DNA from 4 places in the Paenibacillus xylanilyticus genome. Region 1 is predicted to be linked to each of the others. Evidence: predicted binding sites of a transcription regulator. Region 1 holds the regulator's gene; each other region holds the start of a gene.

What was found. Region 1 encodes Rex, which represses fermentation and respiration genes when NADH is low (regulators of the CRP and FNR family bind a similar motif). Its sites were predicted from a motif close to TTGTGAAATATTTCACAA; they were not measured.
Region 2: the regulator Rex is predicted to act here: its motif matches at 1,820-1,837, upstream of nadA (quinolinate synthase NadA).
Region 3: the regulator Rex is predicted to act here: its motif matches at 2,461-2,478, upstream of adhE (bifunctional acetaldehyde-CoA/alcohol dehydrogenase).
Region 4: the regulator Rex is predicted to act here: its motif matches at 1,954-1,971, upstream of nirB (nitrite reductase large subunit NirB).

Annotation. Positions count from the first base shown of each region.
Region 1 is NZ_CP044310.1:4,175,991-4,180,215, forward strand. It holds gene F4V51_RS18390 (amidohydrolase) at 1-1,257, opposite strand, end outside; gene F4V51_RS18395 (redox-sensing transcriptional repressor Rex) at 1,244-1,897, opposite strand; gene dinG (ATP-dependent DNA helicase DinG) at 2,085-4,225, opposite strand, start outside.
Region 2 is NZ_CP044310.1:63,185-67,409, reverse strand. It holds gene nadB (L-aspartate oxidase) at 1-775, opposite strand, end outside; gene nadA (quinolinate synthase NadA) at 811-1,749, opposite strand; gene ftsH (ATP-dependent zinc metalloprotease FtsH) at 2,043-4,088, opposite strand; gene hpt (hypoxanthine phosphoribosyltransferase) at 4,190-4,225, opposite strand, start outside.
Region 3 is NZ_CP044310.1:4,394,015-4,398,239, forward strand. It holds gene adhE (bifunctional acetaldehyde-CoA/alcohol dehydrogenase) at 1-2,372, opposite strand, end outside; gene F4V51_RS19535 (Crp/Fnr family transcriptional regulator) at 2,813-3,529, shown strand; gene F4V51_RS19540 (hypothetical protein) at 3,634-4,225, opposite strand, start outside.
Region 4 is NZ_CP044310.1:4,748,547-4,752,771, forward strand. It holds gene F4V51_RS21130 (M42 family metallopeptidase) at 1-209, shown strand, start outside; gene F4V51_RS21135 (hypothetical protein) at 395-712, shown strand; gene F4V51_RS21140 (metal-dependent hydrolase) at 1,043-1,750, opposite strand; gene nirB (nitrite reductase large subunit NirB) at 2,060-4,225, shown strand, end outside.

The DNA of each region.
Region 1 (4,225 bases):
GCGCTCTTCATCCATAGTAAGACATTCACCATGTTTCACCAGCTGTTGGCCGTCAACCCATACATGCTCCACATCCTTGGCCGAAGCCGAGTAAATGGTATGTGAGATCAGATCCGTATGCGGATAGAAGTGTGCTTGTTCAATATTTAGCGCAATGAAATCAGCCTTCATGCCTACTTGAAGTGCTCCCGTATTGTTCAGGAAGATGGATTTGGCACCATACCCCGTTCCAAGCAGCAGTGCCTCTCCCGCTGGAACCGCTGTTGGGTCACCGGATACGCCCTTATGAATCAAAGCAGCCAGTCTCATCTCTTCAAACATATCCAGGTTGTTGTTGCTTGCAGGCCCGTCTGTTCCCAGAGATACGGTTACTCCAGCTTTCAGCAGATCCGGAACACGCGCAACACCCGAAGCAAGCTTCAGGTTGCTTCCCGGATTGTGAGAGACCGCTACATCATGGCGTGCCAGAATTTCAATCTCCTCATCATTCAAATGTACGGCGTGAGCTACGAGAGAAGGACGAGAGAAGAAACCGAGCTTTTCCAGATGTGCCACCGGACGCAGGCCATAATCCGTTACATTCTGTTCGACTTCGCGAAGGGTTTCCGACATATGGGTATGCAGCGGCAGATCCAGATCATGTGCAACCTGTACCAGCTTCTCTATGTAATCCGGAGGGCAAGTATACGGAGCATGCGGTGAGATGATCGTCGTAATTCGACCACCAGCCTGTCCGTTCCACTCACGTGCAAACGAAGCAGATTCCTGCAGTTTGCGCATTTGCTCTTCTTCGGAACACAGACCAATGACACCACGTGCCAATGCGGCACGAATACCGGATTGTTCAACCACTTTTGCCACCTGGTCCATATGATCATACATATCCAGGAATGCCGTCGTTCCGCCTTTCAGCATTTCTAATACAGAAAGGGATGTGCCCCAATACACGTCCTCAGACGTCATTTTCGCCTCCATAGGCCACATTTTCTCCTGAAGCCATACTTGCAGGGCCAGATCGTCCCCGTGACCTCTCAGAAGCGACATGGCTGCGTGACCATGCGTATTGATCAGACCCGGCAAAAAGACCAGTCCTTTGCCATCAACCTTTGGCAGGCTCTCATCTCCATCCGGCAGTGTCTCACCAATATGCACAATCTTGTCGTCTTCAACGACCATATACCCTTGAACCACAGTCCATTCCGTACCACTGTTTACAGCAAATTTGCCGTTATGAATTACCCATCTATTTGTCGTCATCTTCCTCGTCGTCCTTTCCGTTCTCCAGATAATAAGCCAGGCTAAGCAGATCCGTTGTAAAATCAGCATGATGAATACGGACGTGCGGTGGTGTTTTCAAGATGGTTGGTGCAAAGTTCAGAATCGCTTCAATGCCGGATTCCACGAGCTGATCGGCTACGTTCTGAGCTTCGGTATCCGGAACGGTAATGATGCCAATACGAATATTATCTTTTTTGACCGAATCCGTTAGTTCATTCATGGGCTGAACCTTCAGGCTGTTAATCTGACTGCCGATCTTAGGACCGTATGCATCGAAAACAGCAACAATTTTCATGTTGTCTTTCAGATAGGCATTGTAGTTGGACAATGCATGTCCCAAGTTACCAGCCCCGACCAGAGCAACATTAATTTGCTGATCAATTTTCAAAATATGACGGATTTTCTCAATGAGATACGAGACGTCGTATCCAATGCCTTTGCGACCGAAGTCCCCAAAGTATGCAAGGTCTTTGCGAATCTGCGCAGGATTAAGATCCAGGCGTAGTCCCAGTTCCTGTGATGACACCGTGCCTACCTCACGTTGATGCAGTTCACTCAAATAACGTAAGTAAACAGGCAATCTGCGTACCACAGCTTCCGAAATTTTATCTGATTTCATTACATACTCCCCCTTACCAAGGCCACGATAGATAAATAAAAATGTAGCATCCCGCATAACCGTTTTCGTCTCCGAATGAAATTATGCAAGATGCCTTATGAAATATAAAGTTAAAAGTGCTACAAGAATGAATCACACTCTAATAAAGTTTACAGCGAGAAGCCCTTATTACGCAACGAAGTCATCCCTAATTCGCCGTAGTTTCATCCTGTGCTGGTGTTTCCAGCCATTCGCTAATCCGTGGAACCATCTGTTCAGTCAGCATATGTTCCATTTTGGGACCGGGTAATGAATATAGGAAATACTTTCCGTAATATGACTCAATTACCCTTGTATCGTAAACGATGACAATGCCCCGATCCTTGGCCGTACGTACAAGCCTGCCGAATCCCTGCTTGAAACGAATGACGGCCTGTGGAACAGACAGCTTCATAAACGGATTCTTTTTCTGTTCCTGCAGCAGTTCACTCTTCGCCTCGACAAGCGGATGATTCGGTGGCTGGAAGGGCAATCTCACAATGGCCAGACAGGTTAGCGCCTCGCCAGGGATATCTACCCCTTCCCAGAAACTGCTGGTGCCCAGCAGAACGGTTGCTTTTGCATCCTGGAACCTGCGTGTTAACTTGGAACGACTGCCACTATCCACGCCTTGACCGAGCAGCGAAATATCGTTACCCGACAGCGCTTCTTTTAATGGGTCGTAAACCTGGCGCAGCATTCGGTATGAAGTAAAGAGCACCATCATGCGGCCCCTTGTCGCAATAGCCGTTTCGGCCAGAGATCGTACAAGCATGTCGACAAAGTGTGCATCCCCCACACTGCCTTTTACGCTTGGGAAATCACGAGGGATGACCAGCAAAGCTTGATCCCTATAACGGAATGGCGACGGCAGCATGGACGTCAGCAAACGGTTATTATCGGCTGCTTCCTGCAAGCCAAGCTGTTCAATCATGAACTGAAATGACTTATCGACCGAGAGCGTAGCCGAAGTAAGGACAACGCTTTTCTTTTTATCGAAGAACATGTCCTTCAACTGTGCACTGACATCGACAGGAACGGCATACAGCTGCAGTGATTTGCTGCGGAATTGGCCGCTTGCCTCCATCCAGTATACGGTTTTGGCATCATCCATTCGCATGAAGAAACGAAGGTTTTCTTTGAGCGTCGCCAAATCCTTAAGCAGACCTGTAATGTCCGTGATCAAGCTATCCGATTGATAGTCGTCCTGGTCTTCTTTCACTTCAAGAAGCAGCTTGTCTCCCTTGCGGATCAAGTCCCCCAGTGTAACATAAATCTGGTTTTCATAATCCTGCAGCTCCTGCCACTTCGCCGGTTTCATTGAAGGCTTCAGTCTGAGGGAAAATTGCCCCGTTTCCCCCGGAGAAGCATCACTCCGCTCAGGCAGAAGGCTAAACAAGGCATCGCTCAAACGATCCCACATCTCTTTGACTTCAACAGCAAGCGGGAACATCTGGTCAATGACCGAGCCCCACTGCACCGAATTTTCATGCCCGGCCAGCTGTGTACGCAGCATGGGAAGCTGACCGTTCCGACTATCCTTAAACAATCGGGTCAGGGTATGAACCAACGTGAAGTATTTCATGTGAAGACCCAAGTGCTTACCCGCCACATCCTCGAGATGGTGAGCCTCATCAATAACAAGACTTTCGTAAGCAGGGAGCAGCTGATGAGCGGCTTTTACATCCGTAAACAATTTGGAATGATTCGTAATGACAATATCGGACAATCCTGCTTCATGCTTCGCCCGGTGGTAGAAGCACTTCCTGAACCACGGACAAGAACGTCCAAGGCACGATTCCGATTCGCTCTGTACTGTTTCCCAGAAGTCCCCACCGCGTGCACTGAGGTTAAGCTCCTCGTCATCTCCAGTCTCTGTCTGGGTGAGCCACACAATCATTTGAGCGGCTGTAAAATAATCTTCTTTTGGTGTAGCAAACTCACGCTTGTTGATCTTGTGCTCAAACTTCCGTAGACACAGGTAGTGTCCCCGACCTTTGAACACGGCGGCCTTAAACGGAAAAGGCACCACTTTGGTCAGCAGCGGAATATCCCTCTCCCGAAGCTGTTCCTGCAGGTTGATGGTATGCGTGCTAACCATTACTTTTCGTTCCTGCTTCACACTTTCATATATGGCGGGCAGCAAGTACCCGAGGGATTTCCCCGTACCCGTACCTGCTTCAATTAACAAATGCTTTTCCTCGTCCAGCGCTTGCCTTACACTGCTGAACATCTGTGTCTGTGCCTCGCGTTCTTCATAGTGATCCAGTGTATCCTGCAGATTGGCCCGTACCTGATCCATGTACTGCT
Region 2 (4,225 bases), 2.3 Mb from region 1:
CTTCAGAAACCAAGAAACGAGGAGCACCCGGATAACATAGGGATGTAGGGTGGAATTGGATGAACTCCATGTCCCGAATGACTGCACCTGCACGATATGCCATGGCAACACCGTCAGCTGTGGCAACCTCCGGGTTGGTTGTATAGCGGTACAATTGCCCCGCCCCACCGGAGCAGAGCACCGTAGCATGCGCTTTTACAAACACCTTGGTACCGTCCGACTTCTGAACCAATGCCCCTACACATTCTCCATGATCCGTGATCAAATCAATGACAAAATGCTCATCCCAGACTTCAATACCTGAATGTGCACTTGCCTGAGCTGCAAGAGCCCTCACGATCTCGTATCCAGTCGCATCACCATTTGCATGCAAAATACGGCGGTGACTGTGCGCACCCTCCTGCGTCAACGCCAGCTCGCCGTTCTCCACATCAAACAATGTGCCCAGACGGATTAGTTCCTGTACTCCATCCGGGCCTTCGTTTACCAATGCTTCCACGGCCTCGCGGCGACACAGGCCCGCTCCAGCCACAAGTGTATCCTGCAGATGGTATGCAGGGGAATCATCTTCAGCGATTACCGCAGCGATGCCTCCTTGGGCATAGCGGGTATTGCTCTCCAGTAACGACTTCTTTGTAATCATCAATACCTGATTATGTTTGCTTGCCCTGATGGCTGTATATAATCCGGCAATGCCAGAACCAATAACTAGTACATCCGTCTCCACAATGGGCAGCTGGGACAGATCAAAATCCACTATATATTGCGGTATCATCCTATTCACCTGTCTCGGAGCAAGAGTAGCGCATGCTACTTCACCAGTAACATGCGCTCTAGCGATTCTCTGGCTTTGTCGGCAACGGCCGGTGGTACGTAAATTTCCGGCTTCATCGTTTCCAGGCATTTAACCAGTTTCTTCAGGTTGTTGACCTTCATGTTTGGACACACCAGGAACTTGGTGGCAAAATGAAACTGTTTATCCGGGCTATCCAGTCGCAGCTGGTATCCTGTACCATCTTCCGTTCCTACGATAAATTCCTTAGCAGAGGAATTTTTACAGTATTCAAGAATTGCTGTCGTGCTGCCTACAAAGTCCCCCATCTCCACGACTTCGGGACGACATTCCGGGTGTACGACAAACTCGGCATTTGGATATTTGGCTCTCATCTCGACGACATCTTTTACAGTGAGCATGTCGTGAGTGTTGCAATACCCTTCCCAGATGATCATTTTTTTGTCTGTGTGCTGCTGAACATAATGTCCGAGGTTTTTATCCGGCACCCAGATAATCTCATCAGAATCAACAGATTGAATAACCCGGACTGCATTGGCCGATGTACAACAGATGTCGGTCTCCGCCTTGATCTCAGCCGAGGAATTGATATACGTCACTACTTTTGCATTAGGATGCTGCGCTTTCAGTTTACGCAGGCCCTCAACATTGACCATGTCTGCCATGGGGCATCCAGCACGTTCATCCGGAATGATAACCGTCTTGTTCGGGGCCAAAATCTTAGCGCTTTCACCCATAAAATGAACCCCGCAGAATACAATGACATCCGCATCCGTTTGTGCGGCTTTCTGTGCCAATAAGAATGAATCCCCACGAAAATCGGCTACTTCCTGTACTTCGTCACGTTGGTAATAATGAGCAAGAATAATAGCATTACGTTCCTTCTTCAACTCCATCAGCCGCGCTCGCAGCTCCCGGTTCATCTCAGCCTTGCGCTCTAAAGCCAGAGCTTCCACCTGTGATCCTCTCCTTTGACGGACAGCGCTATGCGCCGTTTCCTGTGACTATCTGCGTCGTTATTTTCGCTTGAGAAACGAATCACAAGCGGTTTAACACCTAATGTACACAACGTTCACGACTCTGTCAATAAATGAAAAGGGCACAGAACAACACCCTAATCAACTGTTTCCTGCGTAGTTCGCGCTCTAGCTCGCAGTTATCATTATCTCTGCAATTTGAACAAAACGCACAAAAAAAGAGAGCCTCTCGGCTCTCTTTGATCTGTTCTCAGAACAGGTTCTGTTAGACATTAAGACGTTGGCTTCGTACCACCATCATCTGGATCATTGCTGTTGCCTTTATCCAGATTCGGAGCATCGTTAGGGATATCTCCGGCAGGTGGTTCAGGTGTTTCGTCTTTGCCTTGAATGCGAACACGCACATCACCGATGTTATCGACGATTGGTTCTCCGCCTTCACTTGGCGTACCTTCGTTATCATTATCGCTCTCCGGTTTTGGAGTCAAGGAACCTGTCTCGATCAATTGTTTGATCTGATCCATTTCCAGTGTCTCCACTTCAAGCAACGTTTGAGCGATCAAGTGCATTTCTTTGGAATGTTTTACGAGCAATTCCTTACATTTCTCGTAACATTCATTGATAAAGCGCTGCATTTCCTGATCGATCTCATAAGCGATGGAATCCGAGTAATTCTGTTCATGGCCGATATCCCGTCCAAGGAATACCTGTCCTTGTGAACTTCCGAATTGCATAGGTCCCAATTTCTCACTCATACCGTACTCCATAACCATGCTGCGAACAATACCCGTCGCTTGCTGGAAGTCACTGTATGCACCAGTACCAATTTCACCAATGAACAATTCTTCTGCCACACGACCCCCGAGGAGTCCTGTAACTTTGTCCAAGAGCTCTTGCTTGGTAACCAGCATACGGTCTTCTTTTGGCAACATGATTACATATCCACCCGCACGTCCGCGCGGAATGATGGTCACTTTATGTACCATATCGGCATGTTCCAGGAAGTATCCTACAATGGTATGGCCTGCTTCGTGATAAGCAACGATTCGTTTCTCGCGATCACTGATGACACGGCTTTTCTTCTCCGTACCTACGATGACACGGTCGATCGCCTCGTCTACCTCACGCATGGAAATATCTCTTCTGTTACGGCGTGCCGCAAGCAATGCCGCTTCATTCAGGAGATTCTCAAGATCCGCACCAGAGAAGCCTGTTGTACGCTTCGCAATAATGTCCAGTTTCACATCTTTTGTGAGTGGTTTGTTGCGGGAGTGTACTTTCAGTACCGCTTCACGACCTTTTACATCAGGGCGGTCAACCGTAATTTGACGGTCAAAACGTCCCGGACGCAGCAAGGCAGGGTCCAGAATGTCTGCACGGTTCGTTGCAGCCACGATGATAATACCCTCGTTGGCTCCGAATCCGTCCATTTCAACGAGCAACTGGTTGAGCGTTTGTTCACGTTCATCGTGACCACCGCCAAGGCCAGCACCACGCTGACGACCTACAGCATCAATCTCGTCAATAAAGATGATACATGGGGCGTTTTTCTTTGCATTTTCGAACAAGTCACGTACACGGGATGCACCGACACCGACAAACATTTCGACGAAGTCCGAACCCGAGATACTGAAGAACGGTACACCCGCTTCACCGGCAACGGCACGAGCAAGCAACGTTTTACCAGTACCCGGAGGCCCCACGAGCAATACGCCCTTAGGAATCCGTGCACCTACAGCTGCGAATTTGCGAGGATCTTTGAGGAAGTCAACGACCTCAACAAGCTCCTGCTTCTCTTCGTCCGCACCTGCGACGTCTTCAAATGTAACCCGCTTCTTCTCTTCGTTATAGAGACGGGCACGGCTTTTACCAAAGTTCATTACTTTACCGCCGCCGCCTTGCGCCTGATTAAACAGGAAGAAGAACAGCAGGAACATAATGATCAAAGGAATAAAGGATGTCAGAAGTGTCAGCCAGATGCTGTCACCTCTCATTGGCTCCTGATTTAACTTGAAATTATTAGCTTCACTTGCCGCTACAAGCTCACTAATCGCTTCATCCGTAGGAGGAATGTACGTTGAGAAATTTTCTGATTTGGCTTCGCTAGGCTTCTCTCTATATTGACCGGTCACAAGAAAAGACTGACCGTCGAATTGAACCGTCAATTCCGAGATGTTGTTCGCCTTAACCGCCGTGCGCAACTGATCATATCTAGGATTATCTGTGGCTTCGCCGCCATTGCTGACGAACTGCACTATGCCCACCACGACTAAAAAAAGAATCAAATAAAAACCAGAATTCCGGATGAACCGATTCATCCCCTACCTCCTCTCGAGACACTTTAATTATTTTAACATAGCCCGACATGGCTTCTCAACAGAAGGCACGAGCAGAACTGGGCTTGGAACTAGCAAGCTTATTAACTGCTGTATACTTCCGGTTTCAAAATCCCGAT
Region 3 (4,225 bases), 220 kb from region 1:
GCTGGCAATCCCAGAATCCGGGCAATTTCAGCATACCGCTCATCTGCTACAAAGTGCGAATATTTCGGGAATGAGGCAAATTTCGTCGGTTTTTTCGCGTTATAACGAATGACGTGCGGCATCAGAATTGCATTGGTACGTCCATGTGCGGTGTGATACTGTCCGCCCCATTTGTGCGCCAAGCTGTGGTTAATGCCCAGGAACGCGTTAGCGAAAGCCATACCGGCAATCGTCGAAGCATTATGCATTTTCTCACGTGCCAGTTTATCCCCTTGCAGCGCCGATTGCTCCAGGTATTGGAATACCAGCTGAATGGCTTTGATCGCCAGACCATCCGTGTAATCATTGGCCATAACCGATACATACGCTTCGATAGCATGAGTCAGTACGTCCATACCTGTATCTGCAACGGCTGTTTTCGGCAGTGAATAGACGAATTCAGGGTCCACGATGGCTACATCCGGAGTCAGCTCATAGTCTGCCAGTGGATATTTGGTGTTGCCCAGATTTTTATCTGTGATTACGGCAAACGATGTTACTTCCGATCCTGTACCCGACGTTGTAGGAATCGCTACGAATTTTGCTTTTGATCCAAGGCGTGGGTATTTGTAGATCCGTTTACGGATATCCATGAATTTTTGCTTCAGATCGTTGAAGTCCGTGTCCGGATATTCGTAGAACAACCACATGGCTTTGGCAGCGTCCATTGGTGATCCACCACCAAGAGCGATAATGCAGTCAGGCTGGAAGCGGCGCATCATTTCCGTACCACGGTCTACCGTTGTGGTTGATGGATCCGGCTCTACATCCGAGAATACTTCGATTGCGACCGGCATTTGGCGTTGACGCAGGTAATGCTCCACTTTTTCCACATAGCCCAGTTTGACCATCATGGCATCCGTAACGATGGCTACGCGAGTAATATCAGGCATTTTGGCCAGATACTGCGTTGCTCCTTTTTCGAAATACACTTTGTTCGGCACTTTGAACCATTGCATATTCACGGTACGGCGAGCCACCCTTTTCACGTTGATTAAGTTGACGGCAGTGACATTCGATGAGGTCGAGTTACGGCCATATGAACCGCATCCCAGGGTCAATGACGGCATGTTCGTGTTGTAGATGTCCCCAATGGCGCCGTGTGTGGATGGCGAATTCACGATAATCCGTCCCGTTTGCAGACGATCCGCAAATTTGCTTATCACTTCTTCGTTATTCGAGTGAATAACGGAGGAGTGACCCATGCCGCCAAAGGCAACCACTTCCGCAGCACGCTCAATCCCTTCAGCTGCCGTTTTTACTTTGTAACAAGCCAGTACCGGACTTAATTTCTCTGCAGACAGCGGGAACTTGGTGCCGACGCCCTCAATCTCTGCTACAAGAATTTTGGTGCCAGCCGGAACCTCGATACCACACATTTGCGCAATGGTTACTGCCGATTGACCGACAATCGCCGGGTTAACCGCACATTTCTCCGCATTGATGGCACCTGCAGTCAATTTCGCAGCTTCATCCTTATTGACGAAATAACAACCGTTCGCAATCATTTTCTTTTTCACCTGATCGAAGATCGGTTCTTCGATGATGACCGCTTGCTCGGAGGCACAGATCATACCATTGTCGAATGACTTGGACAAGATCAGATCCGTTACAGCCTGATTGATATCTGCCGTTTTCTCGATAAAGCAAGGTACGTTCCCTGGTCCCACGCCGAGTGCCGGTTTACCACAGCTGTACGCTGCACGTACCATTGCTGATCCACCTGTCGCCAGAATGAGCGCCACATCGTTATGATTCATCAGTGCATTCGTGCGGTCCATGGAAGGATCATCAATCCACTGGATACAGTCGGCCGGAGCACCATGCTTCACCGCGGCTTCGAGCAGAATTTTGGCGGCTTCACGGCTGCAGTTCTGAGCTGAAGGGTGGAACCCAAAGATGATTGGGTTACGTGTTTTGATGGAAATCAACGCTTTGAACATCGTCGTGGATGTCGGATTGGTCACCGGTGTAATCCCCATGATAATGCCGACAGGCTCCGCTATTTTCTGGAAGCTCTCATACTCGTTATCTTCGATCACGCCCACGGTTTTGTCATATTTGATGCTGTGGTACACATATTCTGTTGCAAAGATATTTTTCGTGATTTTATCTTCATACACTCCGCGGCCGGTTTCTTCCACCGCCATTTTGGCAAGCATCATGTGTTTGTCCAGACCTGCCAGTGCCATGGCTTGCACGATGCGGTCAATCTGTTGTTGATCCATGGACATGAATGCTGCGTGTGCTTTGTTCGCTTTGTCAATTAACGTTTGAATATACTGACCTGCTGTCGGTTCTTTTGCTGGGGCGACTTCGTTCTTTACAGCCATCTCCCTCATCCTCCTAAAGGTTCGTATTGTTTTTTTGGTTTGTCTCTCTTCTTTACGTACCCATCGTAACATGTCGAAAAGGTTAATTATGTGATTATTTTCACAAAGTATAGCAAATTTTATTTAAGTTTTTTGAGTTCCTTCCACTGGTCATTTTCACTTCCTATATAAACTATATGGCTGTCAAATGCAGCCTTCCCTCTCTAAAGTGAATTTAATCACAATGTTTGAAATTTCGCCATTTTTGCCCCCTTTCCATGCCCCTCAAACGGTAAGATTAGGTATATACTGAACTTAAAAATTGAACCACCGCAATTTGTACCGTCCTCCCCGGCGGAGATGACCCTAGTCAGGACGGTAACGGTTGCGGCGAACCACGGAGCGCGGAGTGCAGCATGATTGTAATCCCCCTCCGGTGGATACAAAGGGGAGATAGACTTATGAGAGAACAACTGAGTGTCATGGAAAAACGCGGCAATACCAACTGTTTCTCGGAAGTGAACTTCAATCATCTGCTCGTAACCATGAAAGACCGTACCTATCCTGAAGGGACCCACCTGTATTGGGAAGGTGATGTGTCCGACAAGCTTTATTATATGAAAAGGGGTCGTGCCCAGATCACCAAATCAACGGATGAAGGCAAAGAGCTTATCATGTACATGTACCAGTCCGGTGATATGATTGGTCAGGCAGATCCATTCTTCGGTTCCAAGCATACGTTCTCGGCCGAAGTGCTGGAAGACAGTGAAATCGGTGTATTGGAGCACAAAGACCTGGAGATGCTGATCTGTCAGCATTGTGACTTCGCCATTGATTTTATGAAATGGATGGGCATACATCACCGCTTAACTCAAACCAAATTCCGTGACCTGATGTTATACGGCAAACCTGGTGCGCTCTGTTCCACCTTGATCCGGTTGTCCAATTCCTATGGCGAGCCTCACGGCGATCACGTGATTATTCATAAAAAAATTACCCACACGGATCTGTCCAACATGATTGGAGCTACCCGTGAAAGTGTGAACCGCATGCTTAGCGATCTGCGCAAAAAAGATGCTATTGAATATGATAACGGCATGATTGTTATCAAGGACCTGAAAATGCTCCAAGGCATCTGCCATTGTGAATTATGTCCCAATGAGATCTGCCGCATCTAAGCATTAAGTTCTTAAAGTCATCACCTTTCGGTTATGAGCTTAATCTATAAGTGACATGAAAAAAGCCCGTCCTCCTGCAGAGGTCCGGGCTTTTATAATTATGTTTAAGATGCCGTTAACTGTAATTTAACCGCATCCCGTGGATTCAACTTCATATCCAAACCGTTTTCCATCAGTTCCTTGTCATTCACCATGATCACCCAACGCTGATTCATGCGTGGAACAACATTTTCAACCGAAACGACGTATTTGTTATTTTCCGACATTCGGACGATGCCGCTGGACTTAAGTACATCCCGAACCGTGCACTCCTGGATATAGACACCCGCATATTGACGATTAAGGTCTGGCATAATATTGCCGCCGCTGATCTTGAGCAGGGTTGTCTGATATGCAACACCTTCTCCTTTACTGTCGGCGGCTTTTACGTAAATGATCACTTCATCCTTGGCATGAAGCTCCATGCCCCAATTTTCCGGATCAATATCCTTGCCGTTTAGCTTAACTGCCCAGCTTAGCGAGGAATCAAGTGAAACTTCCCCTACGGATTGAATCCGCTTGCCGTCGGCCGTAAAATCAACCAGACCACTGTTCAATAGCGCCTTCTTAAGCGTGAGTCCTTCACTAAAATCCCTCTTGATTGACTTCGTTGCATCAGGCAAAAAAGTGCTTCCATCGACAGCAACGGTAATGGTA
Region 4 (4,225 bases), 570 kb from region 1:
TTATCTCACCTGGTGGCACGGATGCAGGACAAGTTCATCTGAGCGGAATTGGCGTACCTTCAACCGTCATTGGGATCTGTGCCCGTTACATCCATACCTCATCTTCCATCATTCACACCGATGACTATGATGCTGCGAAGGCACTCCTTGTCAAATTGGTGAAGGGTTTGGATCGTACGACCATGAACACCATTATTGAAAATGCATAAATGCTGAGCGAGTGACAGGATTGAAAAACTCCGTTGTCCTCCCTTCAGATAAAGAGGCATTCCGACTTTTGTTGGTGTGTCTCTTTTTTGCGTAAAAATAGATTAATAGTTCGAACATTACAGGAATTAACACATAAGATACAACAACGAAAGAGAACAAAACACCAAGCAGTGGGGGACCTGTTATGGCAGTGGGAAGGAATGGAAAATCGAATAAAGGCACCAAAAAAACAAATGCCGCAAACTCCCTTCTCAATGGCAATCTAAAAGGTAGAAACCTGGAACTTATCGTTGCAGCCTTGCTTGTTAGCGGTAAATTAAGAGTTGATGCTGTCACCTTGTTTCGTGAGGCCACTCTGGTCGTAGAGCTGGTTGGACAGTATAAAACACTAACAAACATTAATCCTTCGAATGCCGATAAACTGGTCCAATTTCTTGACGAGATGGGCGACTTGACTCTGGATGATGTGATGCGAGCTTTCCAAAAAAGAATGAATTCCTAAATGAATGGAATGAAATGAGGCTGGAATGATGTCTGACTTTGACGGAACTGGATTCGCAGAGCTAATAATTGTAGTTATTCTTATTGTGTTATTTGTATATGGCTCTTCGGATATTGATGAGCTTACCGATTCCCCTTCTTCTTCCTGAATCCTGCACCCCGTTGGTTTAGTCCCTTGAACTATACACAGGAGTAAGGTTTGATACAGGATTCGGAGAGCCAATAAAAAAACGCCAGTCCATATATTCCGGACTGGCGTTTTTGAAGTTCATGTTGCTGTTCAGCACGTTTGCAGGATCCGATTCAATCCACAATGCCAGGTGCTCAAGAGTTACAGAAATAACGGCGAAAATGCGATCCATGCCAAAATAAGCGTTAGCACAATACATACATTCTCCACCACGGCTCCATGTTTGGTCCCTGTGCTCATCAAATTCGCCCTGATCCTCCACTTGAGTGGCGGAAGCGGACGAATCCCGCGATTCGTCAACGAGTCTGCAAGCAGATGCATGGCATAGGCTACTCCTCCGGCAACCCAAATCTCCGGTCCCTGCTCATGCGTTGTGCTGTACAGCAGTCCTCCCCAAACGGCAGTTCCATAGACCGTATGGGTTAAACCTCTGTGGGTAAGCGTAGTACATAACATGAGCAGACTCCCTGCAATCAGGTTCCATGGTGCGAGGGCGTGACCGTAGAATACAAGGCCCAGTCCGATGGCGAACATCAATACTTTACGGAGCGAACGTGATGGCAGGAAAGATACAAGTCCAACCAAAATGGCCAGCAGCAGATTCCAAGGCTTCGCCTGCACGTAAAAATACACAAATACGGCTGTAGGCAGCAAAATGGTTTGCAGCAGCCTGATCAAGCTATTGGGCAGCGCCTTGGATACCAACAATGAATTCGGCTCATCAATGTCCGGCAGCAGCGAGCCAATGAGCGCAACCGTAACAGCCGGTGCCGTGACTTGCACACCCATCAGCTGCAGTACTGAAAGTGAAACGCCTGTTCCAATAATCAGGTGGGATCTTCCCATCATGATGCGAAAACTTCCTTTCGAAGAAATAGGGAACATCATATCCCATTCTCGATGTTACAACGAAAGCAAAAAGAGAACAATAGTTCGTATTTCTTATTTTACATTAGATCCCGACCTCAATACATACCATTCTTCAAGCTCCAATAAAAAAAGTTTCCGTGACCGGGCTCACACTTTTTAATTTGTGCTACTTATCTCTTTCTTAGTGAAATAAATCACATTATGTGTTAGCAATCCACGCTATGATTCAAATATAAACCACTAAAAATGTTGATAATGTCCAGTGTTAAACCAAGGAGGCTTACACACATGAACGGAAACAGAGAAAAACTTGTTGTGATCGGTAACGGTATGGCCGGCATGAGTACAGTTGAACAGATTCTGAAATTAACTTCACGTTATGATATTACGGTCTTCGGCACGGAGCCCTATCCCAACTATAACCGAATCATGTTGTCCTATGTTCTGGAGGGCAGCAAAACCATTGATGATATCGTGCTCAATGATCTGCACTGGTATGAAGACAATGGCATTACGCTTCATACCGGGACAACCGTGTCCCGTATCGATGCAGATACCCGGGAGGTCGTTACAAACGAAGGCACACGAGTGCCCTACGACAAAGTCATTATCGCTACAGGGTCCAGCTCCTTTATCCTGCCCGTTCCGGGTCATGATAAAGAAGGCGTTGTTGGATTTCGGGACATTGCCGATTGCAATATGATGCTGGAAGCAGCAAAGCAATATAAAAAAGCGGCTGTGATCGGGGGAGGTCTTCTCGGACTGGAAGCAGCCAAAGGTCTGGTCCAGCTCGGCATGGACGTCACTGTAGTTCATCTCATGCAAGACCTGATGGAACGCCAGCTCGACCCCCAAGCTTCAGCCATGCTAAAAGCTGAACTGGAGCGTCAGGGCATTCGTTTCAAGATGGGCGCACAGACAGCTGAATTGATCGGCGGGGAACGTGTGGAAGGCCTCCGATTTGCCGATGACACCGTACTGGTTGCAGACTTTGTCGTAATGGCTGTAGGCATTAAACCGAACACGATTGTAGCCCACGAAAGCGGCATGGAAGTTAACCGCGGGATCATCGTGGATGACTACATGCAGACCTCACTCGAAGGTGTATATTCCGTCGGGGAATGTACCGAACACCGGGGAGTATGCTACGGCCTCGTTGCCCCATTATTCGAACAAGGCATGATTCTTGCCAAGCATATCTGCGGCGTGGAAACGGCTCCGTATGAAGGCTCTGTCGTATCTACCAAATTAAAAATCTCAGGTGTGGACGTCTTCTCCACAGGCGAATTTCTCGATAGTCCTGACCATACGGTGATCAGCCATAAAGATGACTGGAAACGAACCTACAAAAAAATTCTGCTGCGGGACAACATCATGGTCGGTGCTGTGCTCTTTGGAGATGTGACGGATTCTGCTGAATTACAGAAGTTAATCAAACAGAAAACCGAGATGACGGATGAGCTGTATGCCTCGCTGATGGGTACAGGATGTGGTGGTCACAAAAAAGCTGCTTCTGTTGAAACGATGGCTGAGGACGAAATCGTATGTGGATGTAATGGTGTAACCAAAGGAACGATTGTCGATGCCATTACGAATCAGGGTCTGAGTAGCGTTGATGAGATCAAAGCCTGTACTGGCGCAACCCGTTCATGCGGCGGATGCAAACCGGTCGTAGAGCAGATTTTACAATATGTACTGGGAGACGGCTTCACAAGCGGTGCCAAACAGGGTATCTGTGGATGCACCTCGCTCAGCCGGGATGAAATTGTAGCCGAGATCAAGCAAAAAGGATTGCAGACGACCAAAGAAGTGATGAATGTCCTGGGCTGGAGCCAGCCTGAAGGCTGTTCCAAATGCCGTCCGGCAATTAACTATTACCTCGGTATGATTGCACCGGATACGCATGAAGATGAGAAGGAATCCCGATTTGTCAATGAACGTATGAACGCCAATATTCAGAAGGACGGCACGTATACGGTTGTACCACGCATGTACGGCGGCGTTACCACACCGGAAGAATTGAAACGTATTGCGGACATTTCGGTCAAATACGATGTAAAAGCGGTTAAGGTTACCGGCGGACAGCGTCTCGACCTGATCGGGGTCAAAAAAGAGGATCTGCCACAGGTATGGGCTGAGCTGGATATGCCTTCCGGTTATGCCTATGCCAAATCACTGCGTACAGTCAAAACATGCGTCGGTTCCCAGTTCTGCCGCTTCGGTACTCAGGATTCCATGGCGATGGGTGCCCTGCTTGAACGCAAATTCGAGCGTCTTGATCTGCCTGCCAAATTCAAAATGGCGGTCAATGGCTGTCCGCGGAACTGCGCTGAATCATGTACGAAAGATATCGGGATTGTTGGTAACGATGGAGGCTGGGAGTTGTTTATTGGCGGTAACGGTGGTATCAAAGCCAGACTTGCTGACTCCTTATGCAAGGTGAAAACAGATGCA